One region of the Oryzifoliimicrobium ureilyticum genome, then DNA from elsewhere that is predicted to be linked to it. Evidence: predicted binding sites of a transcription regulator. Region 1 holds the regulator's gene; each other region holds the start of a gene.
What was found. Region 1 encodes LexA, which represses DNA repair genes until DNA is damaged. Its sites were predicted from a motif close to TGTTCNNNNTGTGTTCNG; they were not measured.
Positions count from the first base shown of each region.

Region 2: a site for LexA is predicted at 1,439-1,456, ahead of VQ830_RS09385 (helicase-related protein). Genes of this name have one in related genera too.
Region 3: a site for LexA is predicted at 1,393-1,410, ahead of dinB (DNA polymerase IV). Genes of this name have one in related genera too.
Region 4: a site for LexA is predicted at 2,103-2,120, ahead of VQ830_RS10155 (DNA recombination protein RmuC). Genes of this name have one in related genera too.

Region 1 covers NZ_JBBBVQ010000015.1:48,343-52,697, forward strand. Annotated here, with positions in the region: gene VQ830_RS19215 (acid phosphatase) at 1-833, opposite strand, end outside; gene lexA (transcriptional repressor LexA) at 1,059-1,778, shown strand; gene VQ830_RS19225 (ComEC/Rec2 family competence protein) at 1,759-4,206, opposite strand.
Region 2 covers NZ_JBBBVQ010000005.1:157,476-161,830, reverse strand. Annotated here, with positions in the region: gene phbB (acetoacetyl-CoA reductase) at 1-594, shown strand, start outside; gene VQ830_RS09395 (YMGG-like glycine zipper-containing protein) at 725-985, opposite strand; gene VQ830_RS09390 (DUF3309 family protein) at 1,015-1,167, opposite strand; gene VQ830_RS09385 (helicase-related protein) at 1,597-4,355, shown strand, end outside.
Region 3 covers NZ_JBBBVQ010000007.1:119,368-123,722, forward strand. Annotated here, with positions in the region: gene scpA (methylmalonyl-CoA mutase) at 1-932, shown strand, start outside; gene mce (methylmalonyl-CoA epimerase) at 943-1,356, shown strand; gene dinB (DNA polymerase IV) at 1,503-2,600, shown strand; gene VQ830_RS11715 (creatininase family protein) at 3,235-4,029, shown strand; gene VQ830_RS11720 (LysR family transcriptional regulator) at 4,031-4,355, opposite strand, start outside.
Region 4 covers NZ_JBBBVQ010000006.1:58,514-62,868, reverse strand. Annotated here, with positions in the region: gene def (peptide deformylase) at 1-403, opposite strand, end outside; gene VQ830_RS10160 (methyl-accepting chemotaxis protein) at 481-1,977, opposite strand; gene VQ830_RS10155 (DNA recombination protein RmuC) at 2,153-3,355, shown strand; gene VQ830_RS10150 (ribokinase) at 3,405-4,304, shown strand.

The DNA.
Region 1 (4,355 bases):
TAGGCCATGGCAAGTGCATCCCTCCAAGCTTCGGCCGTGTGGCCGCTTGGAAATCCGCCATCCTCAACGGGCTTGCTGCTTTTCGCAGGCACAAGAGTCGGCAGGAGGACCACCTCGTTACTCCAGCGGAACGGGCGAGCATATTTGAAGTAGCGCTTTGCCGGCTCTGTTGAACCGTTCTCGCTGACCGCGTTGATGAGATCGACTGCGAGTCCAAGATCCGGATTGGCGGGGGTGTTGGCCTTCGTGTCCTGCCTACTACCAAATCCCCGATCGTTGCCGCTGTCCTCGTATTTGACTTTATCGGCATCGGCAGCGACCGATGTGATGCTGGTGGTTTGCTTCGATCCAGCCTTCCATGCCTCCATCAAAGGACCGAGGCCATCGACAATGCTGGCGTTCTTACCGCGCCTGTCATCGAGATAGGCTGCGATAGCTTCATTGGCGGTTCTCTCCCGCGTTGCCTTCACGACATATGCAATATTGGCTTCATGAACGGCCTTATTGCGGATTTGTCCGTCGGTGGGACTGAACGGCACACCGTTCCAGTCGGTCGACTTCACAGCAGGGCAACCGTCTTTTGCGGGTGCTTCAACACCCGCGTCCACGAAGGGCGTTCTTGGCGTCCAAATGTCCAAAAAGCCGGATAAAAGAAAAACCGCTGCGTTGGTGTCCAGCGTGGCATGACACGCATCGCCTCTCAGGTTTGTGTTGCCCGCGCGGATGTAAGGGATGGGCTCAGCCGAGGACGATTCGGCGAAGGCCGTAGAAGAGACGGACGACAGCAACGCGGCCGCTGTAAAGCTTATCAGGAAATCGCGAAAAGTAATCATGCTCGAACCTCAGCCAACAGGTGATGCCAAATACGAATGAGATCGTGCACTAAGGCGATAGTTTTATGACAGCCAATCCACGTGTCGTAATCCTATCCGGCATCGGGCCCAACTTCACCGGACGAAGCCTTGGAAAAATCAACCTCTATAAATTTGGGCTTGCGGAACACACAATGAACAGCTAGTTTCGTTCTTGATTTGTTTCATATTTTTGAGGGTGGTTTAATGTTGACGCGCAAGCAGCAGGAGCTCCTTCTGTTCATTCATGAACGCATGAAGGAGTCGGGGGTACCGCCATCTTTCGACGAGATGAAGGATGCGCTCGACTTAGCTTCCAAATCAGGTATCCACCGGCTGATCACAGCTCTGGAAGAACGCGGCTTTATTCGCCGGCTTCCGAACCGGGCGCGTGCGTTAGAAGTTATCAAACTGCCTGAGACATTTCCGCCGGCAGCACAGCCGCGGCGTGGTTTCTCACCCAGCGTTATCGAAGGCAGCCTGGGAAAAACACAACCGCCTCCTACGCCCGCGCCAAAGCCGGTGCAGATTGAAGGCAATGGCGGCATTTCAGTGCCCGTTATGGGACGTATTGCGGCCGGTGTACCCATTTCCGCCATTCAGAACAACACGCACGATATTACCGTACCTCCCGATATGGTTGGCCCTGGCGAGCATTATGCGCTTGAGGTCAAAGGCGATTCAATGATCGAGGCGGGAATTTTCGATGGCGATACTGTCATCATTCGCAACGCCACCACGGCAAATCCAGGAGAAATTGTCGTGGCGCTGGTCGACGATGAAGAGGCGACGCTGAAGCGGTTCCGCCGCAAGGGGGCCTCCATCGCACTGGAGGCAGCAAATCCCGCTTATGAGACCCGGATTTTTGGGCCTGATCGCGTCAAGATCCAGGGGAAGCTGGTCGGGCTTATTCGGCGTTATCATTGATGGGCGGGAGCTGATCGTCGTAGCGGTCAGCTCTCCAGTCATAGCTGCGTTGGCGTGTCCAGGGGCGCTGCAACTTGCCCTCAAATGCAGTCGTGATGACAGGAGAGCCCAGATCGTCGATCCGCAGCTCAACGGATCCAGTGCGGCGAAGAGATTGTCCTGTGAAGAGCAGGGAACCAGACCTGCAAGATGTGAGACGGACTCGTGCAGCAAGGACGACGATATCAGCAGTGTCGCATGCAGGCCCTAAATAGATCGGGCTCTTGATTGTGATCACACTATAACCGCTACTTAATTTTGCGGCACACCATGCTTTATTGGCGCAAATGAATGTTTGCTCGAAACTGTTCGCCAACGCCTGACGCATATTGGCTTCAACGTCCGATGCCTCAGCCCGTGACAGTCGGCGGTTGCGGTCATCTTCCTTCACCGATGGCAGAGGGTTTTCAACTTCGGTCGGCTTAGTATGCTCTTCCAAGACAAGAGCGTGTTGCCATTGGGCGAAGATAAAATCGGGCGGGCCAGCGCGATTTGACGCGATCGCATGATCTTGAACGATCCCAACAAGCTCTCCGTCTTCGGCAATCAGTAGATCCGGCACAGGCGCTCCTGGTGCCAGCATCAAGTAGATAGACGCAAGTCCTATCAGAGCTGGTCCTATCAATCTCAGTCTGGTCCTCGTCAGTGTGAAGATCAGGAAACCAAGGACGGCGGTTGCGAAATACCATGATGGCATCCGTCCAATGTCCATGGTCCCACCCCAACTGGAAACCCACTTTGCGATCTCGATAACAAGTTCCAACCCAAAACCGACGATTGGCCAGAGCCAACCGTCGAGACCGAACGGCATGAGCATCATTGCCGCCGTTCCAAAAGGCATAACGATAAAGCTGATGATCGGCATCGCCATAAGATTGGCCGGCAGGCCATAGGCCGTCAGCCGATGAAAATGCTCGGCAGCAAAGAGTGCCGTGGAAAAGCCGTCGATCATCGATGATAACAAAATGCCGCCGATGAACTTGCCGATCAGTGAAAGCGGCTTGGCAAAGGGTAATCGCGCTGTGATCCCGGGCGCGCTGCTTCTTCGGGTCCATAAAGCGTAACTCGCCACAAGCGCTAGCGTAGCGGCATAGGACATCTGAAAGCTGGGTCCCAGCGCTTCCGATGGAGAAAGAACAAGAATGATGATGGCTGAGATGGCTACATTGCGCAGGCTGATCGACGGCCGGTCGACAAGGACGGCAATCAGCATGACGGCCATCATGATGAACGCACGTTCGGCGGATACCGCAAAGCCGCAAATCATGTAATAGGCGCAGAGCGTCAGAAGTGCTCCGACGGCGGCAATTTTCTTTGTCGGATAGGTGTGAACGATCTTCGGAAACAGACTGAGAAGATAGCGCAGACCGACAAAGAAGATGCCGGCTGACAGGGCCATGTTCAAGCCCGAAATTGCGACGATATGCGTGAGCCCCGCGATACGAAGCGCATCTGTGGTTTCCTTGGAGATGGCACGTCGCTCATCGGTCACAAGGGATGCAGCAAAAGCGCCGGCATCGCCAGGCAGAACTGCGCGAATACGGTCGGCTATGGCGCTCCGAACGCTTGCGAGATAACGGAAACTTTGCGCAGCAAGGCTCAATTCCTCTGACGGTTCCTGCGGCAGAACTTCCGGCTTCCCATAAAGGAAACCGTTGGCTCCGATTCCATCAAAATAAGCTGCGAAGGCGAAGTCATTCAGTTCGGGAAGCGCTGGGCCAGCCGGCGGTGTCAGCCGTGCCTTCCCCTTCAGGCGAGCTCCAATTGCAAGGGGCTCTGCCGCACCGCGCACGACGAGAGATACCTTTTCTGGCATTCGCTTCAGGTTGGGTCCCTCTGTCGCTTGCAAAGACAAAATATACCGCCAGCGCCCAGGCCCGCTGCTCTCGCGCTCCTCGATGCGGCCTGTCACGGTCGTGGTAACGGGCACATCCAGAATTGTCGCGCTTGCGCGCCAGCTTTCAAATGCAGCGCAGCCGATGCCAATGGCGAAGAGTAGGCCAGCAGTTGCGATAATCCGTTGTATCGCTCGCTGCTGACCCACCATCAGGTAGATGAGCAACCAAAATGCAATCGACGCTAAGATAACGGTCCACGGGAGATCGACCGGCATCTTGAACCACAAGATCGAGCCGCAGATCAGGCAAAGCGGATAGAAGAGAAACAGCCGTCCATGTGCAACTTCCTGCGCGGCGAGCAATTGCGTGTGCTCGAACAATACTAAGATTGATCGTGCAAGACGCAATGAAAGCGGACCGACGCTTTGCGTATTCGCCGGACGCACAATGGGCCACGTGCCCGATGTCGCCGCCAGAGAAGAGATCGGCTGAGCATTAGACGAAATGATGATAGGCTTCCCAGTAACCTCCTCATCTCTTACTTCGCTCATGGGAACCGCTCTACCGCATCGAAACTTCGGTTGAGAATGAGCCTTCACGGCGAATTGAGCAATATTATTCGATTTAAATTTAACGAGCCGCCGAGAAACCTAAAAAGCTTGGTGAATCATCGGCTTCACACTTTCATCAAACCTTTGCC
Region 2 (4,355 bases), on a different contig from region 1:
CAGGCCACCGATATCGCCGTCTTCAAGTGGGACGTGCGCGATTACGCAGCCTGCGGCGAAGGCGTAAAACGCGTCGAGCGCGATCTTGGCCCCGTCGACATTCTCGTCAACAATGCGGGCATCGCGCGCGATGCGATGTTTCACAAGATGACGCCTGAAGATTGGCATGCGGTCATTGCCACGAACCTGACTGGGCTTTTCAACATGACGCATCAGGTCTGGCCCGGCATGCGCGAACGCCAGTTTGGACGCATCGTGAACATTTCATCGGTCAATGGCCAGAAGGGTCAGGCCGGACAAGTAAATTATGCCGCCTCAAAGGCCGGCGACCTGGGGTTCACGAAAGCACTTGCACAGGAAGGTGCATCCAAAAACATCACGGTCAATGCGGTTTGCCCCGGCTATACCGGTACGGAAATGGTGAGAGCAATCCCGGAAGAGCTCTTGAAGGAGCGCATCCTTCCGCAAATTCCCGTCGGCAGGCTGGGTGAACCGCATGAAATTTCCAGATGTGTCGCATTCCTTGTTGCGGACGAGGCAAGCTTTATCACCGGAGCAACTATCAGCGCCAATGGCGGGCAATTCTTCGCATAGATTGGCAGCCGCCTTCGACCCAACGGTTCCGTTCGGATGGCTTCGCGATGCTGATCACGACCCCGTCCCAAAGAAAACGGGCGCCCAAGGGGCGCCCGTCGCGTTCGGTTGACCTCCGACCGCATGAATTTTAGCGAGGGCAGCGTGCCTCGTAACGACGACCGTAACGGTCACGATAGATGCAGTAGCCGCGATGCTCCTGCGACTGACCGATGAGCGCGCCAGCAAGACCGCCTGCAACCGCACCAACTGCTGCGCCGCCCCAGCTATTGCTGACTGCGCCACCGATGATGGCGCCCGTACCAGCACCGATCGCGGTGCCGCGTTCGGTTGGCGTGCATGACGCCAAGGTACCGACCAGAGCAGCCGCGACAACAATTTTCTTCATCATATTAAGATACTCCCCAGGTAAGATTTGTTTCAGATGCGTCCAAAGGCTATCAAAAGAACAATAATTACGACTACGAGGCCAAGACCTCCCGATGGCCCATAACCCCAACCACGGCTATAGCCCCAATTCGGAAGAGCGCCAATAAGCAGAAGAATAAGAATAATCAGTAGAATTGTACTCACAGCGTGATCCTCGCTTCCCCAATAATGAACCAAGCGAGAAACACTTGTGGCGAAATTTTGTTCCGTGCCAATGGAGCGATTTTTGCTTTGGAATGAATGACCTAAGGACAAGGTTAGTTTTTCGTTGCAGCAGCAACAGCGGGCGTAACCACTCAGCGTCCCAACGGACATAAAGCGCCCTCTCCAGCCGAATGTTTCCAAGCCGCTGTTGGGCATCCACAAGTTAGGAACAGACAGGCAACCTCAGCGAGTCCGCGATTCGTCGCCGATTCGTTCTCATGACGTTCCGCCAACCGGACAGAGGCACATTTCCGAGCGCGCAACGACATAAAGAGCGAGTGATTGTGAATTTGATCTTGCCTTTACGTCCATCACTGTCCATGTGTCAGTCAATCTTCATGAGGACGTCGCGCCTCACTGTGCAGAACGATGAATAGCATTTCGCAACCAATGATCACGAGTGGACGCGGCGTTATCGCCGTACTCGGCCCTACCAACACCGGAAAGACGCATTACGCGATCGAGCGTATGGTCGCTCACGGCACGGGTATTATTGGCTTACCACTGAGGCTTTTGGCCCGCGAAGTCTATACACGGGTTGTCGAAAAAGTCGGCCGCGAAAATGTTTCCCTGGTGACAGGCGAAGAGAAGATAACGCCTCCGCATGCGCGTTTTTCGGTTTGTACCGTCGAAGCCATGCCACGTGACACCAAAGCCGCCTTCGTTGCGATCGACGAAGTTCAGCTGGCCGGCGATCTTGAGCGCGGCCATATCTTCACGGATCGCATTCTCCATCTCCGGGGACGGGAAGAGACGCTGCTTCTTGGGGCAGCAACGATGCGGCCTATCCTCCAGCAGCTCTTGCCGGGGCTGACGGTTGTCGAGCGACCGCGCCTTTCCAATCTTCTCTATGCAGGGCAGAAGAAGATCACCCGCCTTCCACAACGCACAGCCATCGTCGCCTTTTCTGCAGACGAGGTCTATGCGATTGCGGAACTCATTCGCCGACAAAGGGGTGGCGCGGCCGTGGTCCTCGGCGCGCTTAGCCCTCGCACACGCAATTCTCAGGTCGAGCTTTATCAGAACGGTGATGTCGAATACCTCGTGGCGACCGATGCGATCGGCATGGGTCTTAATCTCGATGTCGACCACGTTGCATTCGCGCAGGACAGAAAATTCGACGGCTATCAGTTCCGCAACCTCAATCCGTCCGAACTGGGCCAGATCGCCGGGCGTGCGGGGCGGCATGTCCGCGATGGTACGTTCGGCGTGACCGGCCAGGTCGATCCCTTTGACGACGAACTGGTCCAGCGGATAGAGAGCCACGACTTCGACAGTGTTCGGGTGCTGCAGTGGCGTACACAGAAGTTCGATTTCTCTTCCCTGTCGTCCTTGCGCAAGAGCCTTGAAGATGCGCCGCCAATTGCCGGGCTGACCCGCGCTTTGCCGGCGGTCGATCAGCAAGCCCTGGATCATTTGTCACGATATCCTGAGATTATCGATCTTGCGACCACACCGGCGCGAGTCGAAAAGCTTTGGGAAGCATGTGCCCTGCCCGACTACAGGCGGATCACGCCGGCACAACATGCCGATTTGATTTCGACGCTGTTTTCCGATCTTGTGCGCAACGGCGCGGTGAGCGAAAGCTTTCTCGCCGAACAAGTTCATCGTGCCGATCGAACCGATGGCGAAATTGACACGCTTTCGGCACGAATCGCGCAGATAAGGACTTGGACCTATGTATCGAATCGGCCCGGTTGGCTTGCCGATCCGACACACTGGCAGGAAAAGACGCGGGAAATCGAAGACCGATTGTCCGATGCGTTACATGAAAGGTTGACGAAACGCTTTGTTGATCGCAGGACATCTGTGCTCATGAAGCGCCTGAGAGAGAATGCGATGCTGGAAGCTGAAATCAGTGTGAATGGAGATGTCTTCGTCGAAGGACATCATGTGGGGCAACTGTCCGGTTTCCGGTTCACGCCCGTTTCGGGGACGGAAGGGCCTGATGCGAAGGCGGTTCAGACAGCCTCGCAAAAGGCGCTTGCTCTTGAATTTGAGGCGCGCGCCGCGCGCTTGCATGCGGCGGGAAACAGTGACCTGGCGATGACCTCGGAAGGGCTGGTTCGCTGGCTCGGCGAACCGGTTGCTCGGTTGGCGGGGAGCGACCACATCATGCGGCCGCGCGTGATCCTGCTCGCAGACGAACAACTAACGGGCAACGCGCGCGATCATGTCGCCGCCCGCATCGAGCGGTTTGTCAACCACCATATCAGCACGGTCCTGAAGCCGTTGGACGATCTTTCTCGTGCAGAAGATCTTCAGGGACTTGCAAAAGGCTTGGCCTTCCAACTCGTGGAAGGGCTTGGGGTTCTCTTCCGCCGCGACGTCACCGAGGAAGTCAAGTCGCTGGACCAGGACGCCCGCGCCTCCATGCGTCGGTATGGCATCCGCTTTGGCGCTTACCATATTTTTATCCCAGCGCTGCTCAAACCAGCGCCGGCCGAACTGATCACACTGCTCTGGGCCCTCAGGAATGATGGCCTTGATAAGCCTGGATACGGCGAATTGATTCCGGTGTTGGCAGCGGGACGAACCTCGATTGTGACCGATCCGAGCTTCGAGCGCACCTTCTACAAGCTTGCCGGCTTCCGCTTCCTCGGCAAGCGTGCGGTGCGCGTCGATATTCTCGAGCGCCTGGCCGATATCATTCGTCCCCTTCTGCAATGGAAGCCAGGCCAGCCAAACCGGCCTGAGGGCGCTTACGACGGCCGCCGCTTCACGACGACGACAGCGATGCTGTCGATCCTCGGGGCAACTGCCGAAGACATGGAAGAAATCCTCAAAGGCTTGGGTTACCGCGCCGATGTTGTGACGGCGGAGGAAGCTGCAGCGCATCTTGCTGTCCAATCCAGCGCCGCATCCGAAGCCGCACCTGCCTCTGATGATCAGCAGGCAGCGTCGACCGAGTCTGAAACGGAAGCATCCGCGACGGATGACAGCGACAAAGTCGAGCCTGAAGACAAGGCTGAAGCTTCGGCGGAAGGCGAGGAAAAGCCGGAAGTGTCGCAGCAGCCAGAAGAAGTTCCAGCAGAGGCTTCGGAAGCCAGCGAACCCAAGCCAGTTCTTCTATGGCGGGTCGGCGGCCGTAACGACAATCAGCGCCAGCAGCGTCCTCATCACGGGGA
Region 3 (4,355 bases), on a different contig from region 1:
CGCTTGCCGAGAAAGCATGGGCGCTGATCGAAGAGGTGGAAGCATTGGGCGGCATGACAAAGGCTGTTGCTGCGGGCCTTCCGAAATGGTTGATCGAAGAAGCCGCTACACGCCGGCAGGCAGCTGTCGATAAGGGCGATGCAGTCATTGTTGGTGTCAATCGCTACCGGCTCGAAAACGAAGACCCGATCGATATTCTCGAAATCGACAATTCGGCGGTTCGAACAGCGCAGATCAAGCGTCTTGAAGAGACCAAGCGCCGACGCGATGCGAGCGCCGTGGAAGTATCGCTCAAGGCACTTCGCGATGCTGCGACGAATGGGAGCGGCAATCTCCTCGCGCTATCCGTCGAGGCGGCTAGAGCACGCGCCACAGTCGGCGAAATTTCCGATTGCCTACGGTCGGTCTTTGGCGACCATGATGCAACACCGACGGTCATTGGCGAGGTCTATGCCGATGCTTACCGCGACGAACCAGAATTCCTGATCTTGAAGGAGCGCCTTGCCAAAGCAGCCGGTGGCCTTGGCCGCAAGGCAAAGATCATGATTGCAAAGCTCGGCCAGGACGGCCATGACCGGGGGGCCAAAGTCATTGCTTCGGCCTTTGGCGACCTTGGCTTTGACGTCGTGGCAGGCCCACTTTTCCAGACGCCAAAGGAGGCGGCCGCCATGGCCGCCCGCGATGGCGTCGATGTCGTTGGCGTTTCCTCACTCGCCGCAGGCCATAAGACGCTTTTGCCGCAGCTTGTGAAAGAATTAAGAGAAGCCTCGAAGCGAGAAATCATCGTGGTCTGTGGCGGCGTTATTCCGAGGCAGGATTATGATTTTCTCCGCGAGAACGGTGTCGCGGCGATCTTCGGGCCTGGCACCAATGTGATGGATGCAGCACAAGTGGTGCTCGATCTCGTTGAAGGCCGCCGTCGGAACGATTAAAAGGAAATTCATGCTGGGAAGAGTCAATCACATCGCGCTTGCCGTTCCGGATTTGCAGGAAGCCGTAGAACGTTATCGAGCCTGCCTCGGCGCGAAAATATCTGCATTTCAGTCCTTGCCAGATCATGGCGTGACGGTTGCCTTTGTCGAACTGGAAAATACCAAAGTTGAGTTGTTGGAACCGCTGGGTGATAGTTCTCCTATCGCATCTTTCCTGGAAAAGACTCCGAACGGCGGCATGCACCATATCTGCTATGAAGTCGCAGACATCGAGGCGGCGCGTCGATTCCTCGAAGCGTCAGGGGCACGTGTCCTCGGCGATGGTAAGCCGAAGATCGGAGCGCATGGCAATCCTGTTCTTTTCCTCCACCCGAAGGACTTTTTCGGGACATTGATCGAGCTGGAAGAAATCAGAGACTTATAACTGGCAGACGTCTTTTCACCTTGCTCACTGCATCTTCGTTCTTTATTTGTTCTTATCGGCATTCTTTGAACCCGCATAGCGTTCGGCGGGCATGATGAGAAGGTTGAATGAAGCGGATGCGCAACCGCGTTTGGCGAGGCGGCATCATGAACGAAGAAACGGCAGTCGAGGGGCACAAGGTTCGCAAGATCATTCATGTGGACATGGATGCTTTCTATGCCTCCGTGGAACAGCGCGACAACCCTGATCTTCGCGGAAAGCCTGTCGCCGTTGGCGGCTCTTCGGCGCGAGGCGTCGTTGCGGCGGCCAGCTATGAAGCACGCGTCTTCGGCGTGCGCTCTGCCATGCCGTCAGTCACCGCAAAGCGTCGCTGCCCTGATCTGATCTTCGTCAAACCGCGTTTCGACGTCTACAAATCCGTCTCTCAACAAATCCGTCAGATCTTTGCCAAATATACGCCGATGATCGAGCCGCTCTCGCTCGATGAGGCCTATCTTGATGTCACCGAAAATCTGCTCGGGATCGAATTGGCGACCGAGATCGCCGAAAGAATTCGCGCCGAAATCAAAGCCGCCACGGGCCTCACCGCATCTGCAGGGGTGAGTTACAACAAGTTTCTCGCAAAAATGGCGAGCGATCAGCGTAAGCCTGATGGACTTTTCGTCATCACGCCGAAAAACGGACCAATCTTCGTTGAGCGGTTGCCGGTGAAGAAATTCCATGGCGTAGGGCCCGCAACAGCAGAGAAGATGGCCCGCTTGGGAATAGAAACGGGGGCGGACCTCAGGGAAAAGGATCTAACGTTCCTCATTGCAAATTTTGGGAAATCAGGCGGATATTTTTACGGGATTGCGCGCGGGATCGATGAGAGAGAGGTCAAGCCGAACCGCGTGCGCAAATCTGTCGGTTCGGAGGATACCTTCGCTGACGATATCCATCATTACGAGCCCGCGCGCGAAGCCCTTCAGCCGCTGATCGAGAAAGTATGGAGTTACTGCGAAGCCAATGCCATTGGTGCAAAAACAGTGACTTTGAAGGTAAAATACAGCGACTTTCAGCAAATAACCCGCAGCAAAACAACGCTGCTGCAACTTTCAACGATTGGCGAACTCGAAGACATCGTCGCTCAACTTTTGACGCCGGTTTTTCCCGTGAGCAAGGGGATCCGGTTGCTGGGCGTGACGCTTTCATCCCTTGAGCAGAAACAGGAAAACGCATTGTTACAACTGGCGCTACCTTTGTGATTTTCGCTGCCTGGTCCGCCCCACGGATCTTCGTCCACAAAACCGCACATAACGAAAGAGCCCGTCGCGGGAGGAGGTGCGACAGGCTCTTCGAAATGTCGAACAGCAGCTTGGGAGGAGGATAAGCGGCTGTTCATGCAGACAAATCTGGGAGGAGGAGTGATTTGCCTGCTATCATCGAAGCAACATGGGAGGAGGTACGCTGCTTCGATGGACAAATATGTAACAGAACAAATGCTCAGCCAGTAGGCATATGTTTGCGAAGCAGCTATGCGTCAAACGAAGAGCAGCATGCCAGTCAGAGCTAAAAGTGCCTTAGAGTTAGGCGGCATCGGCTCTCAAGTCACCGAAACCGCTGCTTAGCATTTTTTATCAGCTGTCACGTCGTTTCCCGATAGCGTCGATCGACCATCATTCCACCGCACGCAAAAAGGCACCGCTACTGGCGCAAATCGATGCTTCCCGGATGCGCGTGAATTGTCTTACTCAATCCGGCGAGGCGTGTTTCTGCCGCGCTGAGCGTCAACACGGATTTAGGTCGGGGAACCCATGTGCCGCAGAGATGGCGGGTGAACGACCGGATGGCATAGCGAAGATCCCGTCGGATTGTCCCGTTTGCTCTTAGGAGGTAGGCATGACAGCATTTTACTGGAATGAACTGACGACCGAGGACTTTAAGGCACTCTCGCCGGACAAGACAATTGCCGTTCTTCCCATAGCATCGACGGAGCAACACGGCCCGCATCTGCCTGTCGCGACCGATGTCGCCATAGCCAAGGGGATGCTGGAAGAGGTTCGGCGACAGAAGCCGGATGATCTCGACATCTTGGTGCTGCCAATGCAGGAAATCGGCAAGGCGAACGAACATATCTACGGCCCTGGCACTCTTTCTCTCGGGGCAGAACTTCTCATCCAGGTATGGACCGCGATCGGCGCAAAGGTTCACGAGACCGGCCTTCGCAAGATGGTGATCGTCAACTCGCACGGCGGCAATGTGGACATTATGAGCATCGTCGCACGAGAGCTCCGCGTTCGTCACCAAATGGCTGTCGTTTCCACGCAGTGGGGTCGTTTCGGTCATCCGCCAGGCCTCGTCACTGACCATGAACTCCGATATGGCATTCACGGCGGCGACGTCGAAACGTCGCTGATGCTGAAATTCCGGCCCGATCTGGTTCGCATGGAAAAAGCCCAAAACTTCCGCTCGCATGCGGAAGCCATGCGCGAACAGTCGCACTATCTTCAGCCATTACCACCTCATTCGCTGGCCTGGATCGCACATGACCTCAATCCGAACGGCGTTGTGGGTGACGCATCCGCGGCGACGGCGGAAAAAGGTGAAGCCATTTGCCGACATCAAGCGAAAGGCTTTATCGAGATGTTGCTGGATCTAAAGACCTACGATTTGGAAAATCTCTATATGCGATAGCTCAGGGATGTCCCGCTGCGTCTCGGCGAATATGCCCCTTGCTCTCCAACTCCTGGACGAGTTTTAAAAGCTCCGTCGAAAGATATTCGACAAACAAACTCGTGACCGCGTCAAGCGGTGACCGCGATCTTGCGAAGAGCTTCATAGGCTGAGAGCGGGCATGAGGGGCCGCAAGTGGCCTGAACACCAGCTCACCAGAGCGGCACTCGGTAATAACATCAAGCGGGTTGAGCAGGGTGATTCCGGCGCCGCTTTTTACAAGCTTCTTCAGCATCTCAGACGCATTTGTCTCAAGAACCGGCTCGACATGCGTATCTAGCCGCGAG
Region 4 (4,355 bases), on a different contig from region 1:
GCAGGCAGGTCGCAAGCAGACCGTCGGCATCGACTTCTTGCTGTTTACCGTCGCGATCGAGAAACTTCACCTTCACTTTGGCCGGGCGTTCGACTTCGGCATAGTAATCCGGAATGGAAAGGCAGCCCTCTTCATAAACAGATCGTTCGTCGGAAGACGTCACGATCTCGGGGTTGATGAAGACCTGCGGCTGTTTCTCTTCCCCTTCGCGCGCCACATCGATGACGAGAAGACGGCGGGGTACACCAATCTGGATCGCAGCCAAGCCAATGCCAGGCGCGTCATACATGGTCTCCAACATGTCATCCGCCAACCGCTTTACGTCTTCGTCAATCGTTTCGACAGGCTTGGAAACCTGGCGCAGCAGTGGGTCGGGCAGAATAATCAGGGGCTTGATGGTCATGGCGTTCCCATAACGCATCTTTTCGGCCGATGGAATGGGGCGGCATCGTCAAAACATGTGCCGCCCTTTAAAAACCATCAAGCGACCTTGCGGGCCGGGCGTGCATAGCCTCCCGCGTGGCTCGTTTGAAAGCTGCGCAGCAACGAAATAAGTTTTTCGACGTCGTCTCTGAGGCGCTGGGTTTCCAGCGAGGTGCGTTCGACCATGCCGGAGTTCTGCTGCGTGATCGAATCCATGTTGCGAATGGCCACGCTGACTTCATTGACGCCTGTTGCTTGATCGCGCGCCGCGCCGGCAATTTCCGCAACGAAACTGTTGATGCTGTCAATCCGTCCGATCATGTCCTTCAGCGCGTCGCCCGTACTGCTGACGATATCGACGCCTTCATTGACCTGGGTGGAGCTTTCGGAAATCAGATGCTTGATTTCCTTGGCGGCATCGGCGGTGCGTTGTGCAAGTTGGCGCACTTCCTGCGCCACCACCGCAAACCCTTTGCCAGCCTCTCCGGCACGTGCGGCCTCGACCCCGGCGTTGAGCGCCAGAAGATTAGTCTGGAAGGCGATCTCGTCGATGACGCCAATGATCTTCTTGATCTCGCTCGACGATTTTTCGATTTCCGCCATAGCGGAAACCGCGCTGGTCACCAACTCGCCGGAGCTACGCGCCTTGCCTTGCGTCTCGCGCACGGCTTCCGATGCTTTTTGAGCATTGGCAGCGGTCTGGTTGACGCTCACGGACAGTTGTTGAAGCGCGGCAGAGCTTTCCTCGACGCCCGCTGCTTGTTGGGCGGTTCGCAGAGACAGGTCTTCTGTCGCCTTCGATATGGTGGCTGTTCCTTCAAGAATGTCGGCGGACGTCGTTCGCACCGAGTCCATGGAATTGCGCAAAGCTGCAACCGCACGGTTGTAGTGGCTTGCCATGGCGCCGAATTCGCCGGGCAGATCCGTGGGTAACGTGGCGTCAAGATCGCCGTTTGACAAGGCTTCGAGACCGCGGCGCAGATGATCGAGGGCAAGCGCCTTATCCGCCTCTTCCTTCGCGCGGCTTTCCTCTAGCTGTCGGCGCTTTTCCTCCACTTCATCGAGATAAACGGTAACCGCATAGTCCATATCGAGCAAACTGGCGCGGATCACGTCGGCGACCTTCTCCGGCAAAGCCTCATCGCCGCGGCGCCCAAGGAAGTTCTTTTTCTGCGGCGTCAGGAGGGCTTTGACGATCTCGGAAATGATCAGTGCATATCCACCGATATACCAGCGTGGTTGCAGGCCGATTTTCGCGTGAGCCTTGCCAACCGCATTCACGCCGGAGACGTACTTCTCATCGAAGCTGCCGTTGATCAAGTTTCCCCAATGGGTGGCTTGACGTTTCTTGGCATGATCCATGAGGGCGCGGTCGGGGAAAAATTTCGCCGCTGCCGGCGTACGGGCGAGCTTGGCATAAAATTTCTCGAGAGCTTCGACGGCCATCGGCATGACCTGCGGCGCCATTTCACGCAATCTATCACGCGCCGGTCCATCGAGCTCAAGAAAGGCAATGCGCTCCTTGAGGTCGCTGTCAGTTGGCTGAGCCGTCATCCGTATCTACTCCAAAGCATTCATTACATCGCGGGCACTTTCACCGAACATGGTTCACAATCACTTAAGGTTATGGCTTCCCAGCTCTCAGTGCGCGAATAAAGCTACAGTCGGTTGGTGGCGGCCGTTCACGTTTTGATCTAGCCATTTGCGGGATCTTTGTTATGGTCTTTGCATGAACGCACGCATTGAGTCGTTTCCGCCCGCCGATCTCAGTCCCTATTTGATTGGCGCTTCTATCTTCGTGGTCCTGCTTGCAGGCCTTTTTATTTACGTTGCCAAACAAAAGCGGGCTCAGGTTGAGGCTGCCGCGCGCGCTGCAGAAGCCGATGCGCGGCTGTCGGAGCTTTTGAAGGTTCAGTCCGAAATGCAGGGCCGCATTGCGACGATCGCTGACGTCTTTGGCAGCACGCAGGCCGAGTTGACGCGGACGCTGAACGAGCGGCTCGATGGCATGACACAGCGGGTCAGCACGACAATACGCGATCAGACCCAATCCACCCATGAAAATCTTCTTCAGTTGCAGGAAAGGCTTGCGGTCATCGATGCCGCCCAAAGCAATATCCAGACGCTGGCAAAGGATGTCGTTGGCCTGCAGGCGATTTTGTCGAACAAACAGACACGCGGCGCCTTCGGTCAAGCCCGAATGGAAACGATTATCGCCGATGGGCTGCCGATGGGTGCCTATTCGTTTCAGCCGACGCTTTCGAACGGCGCACGTCCTGACTGTACGGTTCACATGCCGAACGGCGCACCGCCGCTTATTATCGACGCAAAGTTTCCTTTGGAAGCGTGGAACGTCAGCCGTGACGCCGCCGGCACCGATGCCGGACGTGCCGCCATTCAGCAATTCCGGCGGGATATGGAAGTCCACATTCGCGATATTGCCGACAAATATCTCATACAGGGCGAAACGCAGGAGACAGCTTTCCTGTTTGTGCCCTCTGAGTCTATCTTTGCTGAGATCCACGAGAATTTCGAAGGACTGGTTCAGCGTGCACATCGCGCCCGCATCGTGATTGTGTCGCCGTCGCTACTGATGCTGTCTATCCAAGTGATCCAGGCCGTACTGAAGGATCAGAAGATGCGCGCGCAGGCGCATGTCATCCAAAACGAAGTCGCGACGTTGATGGTCGATCTAGGCCGCCTGGATGAACGTGTCCGAAAGCTCCAGGGACATTTCTCCATGGCACAGAAAGACGTCGACATGATTGCGACGTCTGCCGACAAGCTGACCAAACGGGGCGCAAGAATAGAAGCGCTGGAGTTCGAAGGCAGCGAGAGCGCCAAAGCCGTGCGCGACGCAGAACTGGCCGCCGCAAAAGCGGCCGAGCAAAGAGCCGGTGTTTTGAAGCTCAGAGTGGTTGACGACGACTAATGTGATCGGGCAGTGTCCCGGCGCAAATGACATTAGTTGGAAGAGCCGCATGATCACTGTCTTAGGTTCCATCAATATGGATCTGGTCGCAACCACAAGCCGGCTGCCCAAGGCGGGCGAGACCGTATCCGGCATGAACTTTTCGACAGCTGCGGGCGGCAAGGGCGCTAATCAGGCCTTGGCGGCACGTCGCGCCGGATGTGATGTCCGTATGGTCGGAGCGGTCGGCAAAGATGGCTTTGCAGCGCCTGCAATTGAACTGCTTGCCGAAAGCGGCGTCGATCTCAGTGCAGTTCGCCATATCGATGGCTCTACCGGCACAGCAAGCATTTTGGTCGATGCGACCGGTGAGAACGTCATCGTGGTCGTTCCCGGGGCAAATGGTGCTGTCGATGGCGCGGACGTCGAGACCGCGCTTTCCACCATGAGCGCCGGCGATATCCTCATGCTTCAATTCGAAGTGCCGGAGCCAACGGTCGAGCAGGCGCTCAAGCTTGCAAAACAACGCGGCGTGACGACGATCCTGAATCTTGCCCCGCTGGTTCCAGCAGCCGAGCGTCTCGGACGCATGGCTGATATCGTCGTTGCCAATGAGACCGAGTTTGAAAGGCTTGCCGGGAAAGACGACATGGACGGCGCAACGCGCGAAAGCGAAATGAAGCGTCTCAGTGCCGAGACGGGACAGTGCCTGATCGTGACCCTCGGAGCTGACGGCGTCGTGGCTATCCGCGATGGAGAGCTCTATCGTGCCAGCGGTCTTGTCATTGAGCCCGTCGATACGGTCGGCGCGGGAGACACGTTCTGCGGCTATCTGGCAGCCAGCCTCGATAAAGGTCTGGATTTTTCGGATGCCTTGCGCCGCGCAGCCGTTGCCGGCTCATTGGCCTGCCTGAAAGCAGGCGCTCAGCCTGCTATTCCCGTAGCTGGCGAGGTTGCCGGCAGACTGTAATTCCAGCTTTCAATGCTTGGGGAATCGTCAGGGTATATGAGCTTACGCAGC